DNA from 2 places in the Aquipseudomonas campi genome. Region 2 is predicted to be linked to the other one. Evidence: predicted binding sites of a transcription regulator. Region 2 holds the regulator's gene; the other holds the start of a gene.
What was found. The regulator sigma-54, encoded in region 2, starts transcription at its own class of promoters, with help from an activator protein. The targets are predictions, from matches to a motif close to ANTGGCATNNANNTTGCTNT.

Region 1: the regulator sigma-54 is predicted to act here: its motif matches at 1,234-1,253, upstream of HNE05_RS12250 (CmpA/NrtA family ABC transporter substrate-binding protein).

The regions. Positions count from the first base shown of each region.
Region 1 covers NZ_CP053697.2:2,626,448-2,628,646, forward strand. Annotated here, with positions in the region: gene rnt (ribonuclease T) at 1-204, shown strand, start outside; gene HNE05_RS12240 (bacterioferritin-associated ferredoxin) at 404-622, shown strand; gene HNE05_RS12245 (YgdI/YgdR family lipoprotein) at 765-974, shown strand; gene HNE05_RS12250 (CmpA/NrtA family ABC transporter substrate-binding protein) at 1,376-2,199, shown strand, end outside.
Region 2 covers NZ_CP053697.2:921,134-923,332, reverse strand. Annotated here, with positions in the region: gene lptB (LPS export ABC transporter ATP-binding protein) at 1-99, shown strand, start outside; gene HNE05_RS04145 (RNA polymerase factor sigma-54) at 390-1,886, shown strand; gene hpf (ribosome hibernation-promoting factor, HPF/YfiA family) at 2,086-2,199, shown strand, end outside.

The sequences.
Region 1 (2,199 bases), 1.7 Mb from region 2:
TTCTCCAGCTTCGACACCGCCACCCTGGCTGGCCTCGCCTACGGCCAGACCGTACTGGCCAAGGCCTGCCAGACCGCCGGCATCGCCTTCGACGGCAAGGAAGCGCACTCCGCGCGCTACGACACCGAGAAGACCGCCGAGCTGTTCTGCGGCATCGTCAATCGCTGGAAGGAAATGGGCGGCTGGGACGAGTTCGACCACTAAGCCCGTGCAGCCGCAAAAGGAAAACCCGGCCCAGGCCGGGTTTTTTGTGCCTATTGCAAAGCTGGATTAAAGGTTCGCAGCACTCCAACCCGGGCCAGCATTGAGCAGACAGGAAAAGCTAACGCAAAGTTTTGACAAGCATTCTCATTAACATTAGTATCCCCTGCCAACAGCAACCCATTCTCATCCGAGCCTGTCCATGTACGTTTGCCTCTGCCAAGGTGTTACTGACGGTCAAATCCGCGATGCCATCTATGAAGGCTGCTGCAGCTACCGCGATGTTCGCGAAACGCTGGGCGTTGCCAGCCAATGCGGCAAATGTGCCTGCCTGGCCAAGCAGGTGGTACGCGAGACCCTGAGTGAAGTGCAGAGCAGCCAAGCCGGCCTCGCCTACCCCGCCAGCTTCGTCGCCGCCTGAGCCCTTGCTCGCGGTCAAAAAAAGGATGCTGCGGCATCCTTTTTTGTGGGTTCAACTTGCACGCCACCCAGCTCAACCCGTAGCGTGCAGCTTGGAGTCGCTGGTTTGCGGCTCATACACTGAACATCCGGGAGTTCCCTCTATGAAACACTGCTTTCTGATCCTGCTCTGCGCTGTCGGCCTGGCCGGTTGTGCCAGCGAATACATCATCACCACTACCGACGGACAAATGCTCACCAGCGACGGCAAGCCAGAACTGGACCGCGACACCGGCATGCTCGAATTCGAAGACAGCGAAGGCCGCAAGCAGCAGATTCCGCAGGATCATGTAAAGCAGATGATGGAACGCTAAGAACCCGTCTACGACCTCTTGATCGTCGGCCATGCTGCGTTGAAGTCGGGCTCGGGCTGCTCATTTACAGCTCGTAAACTCCGCGCCCTCGCCCACTTGATTCGCTGGCGCTTACCCTTCGGGCCAGCCTACGGCTGTTACTCCCGCTGGTCGTTGCGCCTTGCCTGGCTCTAGCTCAAAAGATCCTAAACAGGTTCTAAACCCTATCTGCTCCAGCAAACCCCGCTCCGGCGGGGTTTTGTTTTTCTGCCGCACTACTGCTGGCATATCGCTTGCTAGAACGAAACCAGCAGAACTTTCTCCAACGGCGGAGTCAGTTCATAGACAATGGCGTCGTTTCTGGTTACCACCCCGTGGTAGCTGGGGCGACGCCTTTTTTGTTCAACGGCGGAACAACGTACATGAGCGAAATCGAAAGCACCCGTAACGACAGCCTGGCCTGGGTCGCAGGCTCCGATGCACCGGAAAAGAGCGTGCTGGACCTGGGCTTCATGGCCCTGACTGACTCCGCTTCGCTGATCGTCGCAGCCACCCAGGGCTTCGCCCAACCCTATGGCCTGACCCTCAACCTGCAGCGCCAGGCCTCCTGGGCCACCCTGCGTGACAAGCTGCTGTCCGGCGAACTGGACGCCGCTCAGGCGCTGTACGGCCAGGTCTACGGCATTCACCTGGGCCTCAGCGGTCCGGCCACCGACATGGCCATCCTCATGGGCCTGTGCCAGAACGGCCAGGCGATCAACCTCTCCGAGCCGCTCAAGCAGGCCGGCGTGACCAGTGCCGAGGCGCTGGCCACACGCGTGCGTCAAAGCGGTGCAAAGCTGACCTTCGCCCAGACCTTCCCCACCGGCACCCATGCCATGTGGCTGAACTACTGGCTCGCCAGCCAGGGCATCCACCCCCTGGAAGACGTCAACAGCGTGGTGGTGCCGCCTTCGCAAATGGTCACCCACCTCAAGGCGTCGCGTATTGATGGGTTCTGTGCCGGCGGCCCCTGGGGCGCCCTGGCCGTGGACGAAGACCAGGGCTTCACCCTGGCCACCAGCCAGATGATCTGGGCCGATCACCCGGAAAAAGTGCTGGGCGTCACCCGTGAGTTCGTCGAGCAGTACCCCAACACCGCCCGCGCCCTGACCATGGCGGTCCTGGAAGCCAGCCGTTTCATCGATGAGAATGAAGAGAACAAACGCAGCACCGCGCAACTGATCAGCAGCAGCGAGTACGTCGA
Region 2 (2,199 bases):
GTCAATGACGGCCAACTGATCGCCGAAGGCGATGCCGAGAGCATCCTGGCCAACCAGCTGGTGAAAGAGGTCTACCTCGGGCACGAGTTCCGCCTGTAACAGGCTTTTGAAAAACGTCGGCGAAGCAGCCTAGGCTAGGCGAAGAGCGGCGAAGAGGCGCAGTTTACGAATAGTAAATGAGCACTCTGAACCGGTTTTCAACAACGCCACGGCAACGCAGGTAGTTTTTCAACAGCCTGCTGACGCAGGCGCCGCCGCACTACATGGATGTTGTCAAGCCTAGGCAAAGCCGCCAGATTCAGGCATATAATTTGCTTATTGGCGGCGCCCCGGCGCCCTGTAGTGAATGGCGCACCCGCGCCGGCAAATAAGGTGCAAAGCTTCCTGCCATGAAACCTTCGCTAGTCCTCAAGATGGGCCAGCAGCTGACGATGACACCGCAGCTGCAACAAGCCATTCGTCTACTCCAGCTTTCCACCCTGGACCTGCAACAGGAAATCCAGGAGGCCCTGGAATCCAACCCCATGCTGGAACGCCAGGAAGAAGGCGAAGACTTCGACAACAGCGATCCGCTGGCCGACGGCGAAGAGCAGAACGCCCAGTCCAAACAGCAGCAGGACACCTACCAGGAAACCAACAGCACCCCCGCCGACTCCATCGAGGACGGCGAGTGGAACGAACGCATTCCCAACGAACTGCCGGTCGACACCGCCTGGGAAGACGTCTACCAGACCAGCGCCAGCAGCCTGCCAAGCAACGACGATGACGAGTGGGACTTCACCACCCGCACCTCGGCCGGCGAAAGCCTGCAGACCCACCTGCTGTGGCAGCTCAACCTGGCGCCGATGTCGGACACCGACCGCCTGATCGCCGTGACCCTGATCGACTGCATCAACAATCAGGGCTACCTGGAAGAGTCGCTCGAGGAAATCGTCGAGGCCTTCGACCCGGAAATGGACGTCGAGCTCGACGAAGTCGAAGCCGTGCTACACCGCATCCAGAACTTCGACCCGGCCGGCGTCGGCGCCCGTGACCTGCGCGAATGCCTGCTTCTGCAACTGCGTCAGCTGCCGGCCAGCGCCCCCTGGCTGAGCGAAGCCCAGCGCCTGGTCGGCGACCACCTCGACCTGCTTGGCAGCCGTGACTACAGCCAGCTGATGCGGCGTATGAAGCTCAAGGAAGACGATCTGCGCCAGATCATCGAGCTGATCCAGAGCCTCAATCCACGTCCCGGCTCGCAGATCGAAGCCAGCGAGCCGGAATACGTGATCCCCGACGTCCTGGTACGCAAGCACAACGAGCGCTGGCTGGTGGAGCTGAATCAGGAAGCGGTGCCGCGCCTGCGCGTCAACGCCCAGTACGCCGGCTTCGTCAAACGCGCCGACTCCAGCGCCGACAACACCTTCATGCGCAACCAGCTGCAGGAAGCGCGCTGGTTCATCAAGAGCCTGCAGAGCCGTAACGAGACGCTGATGAAGGTCGCCACGCAGATCGTCGAGCATCAGCGCGGCTTCCTCGAATACGGCGACGAAGCGATGAAACCGCTGGTCCTGCATGACATCGCCGAAGCGGTGGGCATGCACGAATCGACCATCTCGCGCGTTACCACGCAGAAATTCATGCACACCCCGCGTGGCATTTACGAGCTGAAATACTTCTTCTCCAGCCACGTCAGCACCTCTGAAGGTGGCGAATGCTCGTCGACGGCGATCCGTGCCATCATCAAAAAACTGGTCGCAGCGGAAAACGCGAAAAAGCCGTTGAGTGACAGCAAGATCGCTGGTTTACTGGAAGAACAGGGCATTCAGGTAGCCCGTCGCACCGTCGCCAAATACCGCGAATCCCTCGGGATAGCGCCTTCGAGCGAACGCAAGCGGTTGATGTAGCGCGCAGTGTCTGAGGCCTGCGCCAGCGACCGATGTGATGCGGCACTGAGGGAAGGCTTTTGCAAAACTGCATGCGCGCCAGGCGCCCTGCCCCGAGGGGGAAGCACAGGACAGTTCTGCAAAAGCCTTCTCAAGCCAAAGTGTTACGGTGGCAGGCCCGCTAGCCTGTCTCTTACACACGGCAACAAGGAGAAGTGGTATGCAAGTCAACATCAGTGGACACCAACTGGATGTGACCGACGCCCTGCGCGACTACATCGGCGAAAAACTCAGCCGACTGGAGCGCCATTTCGACAAGATCACCAATGTGCAG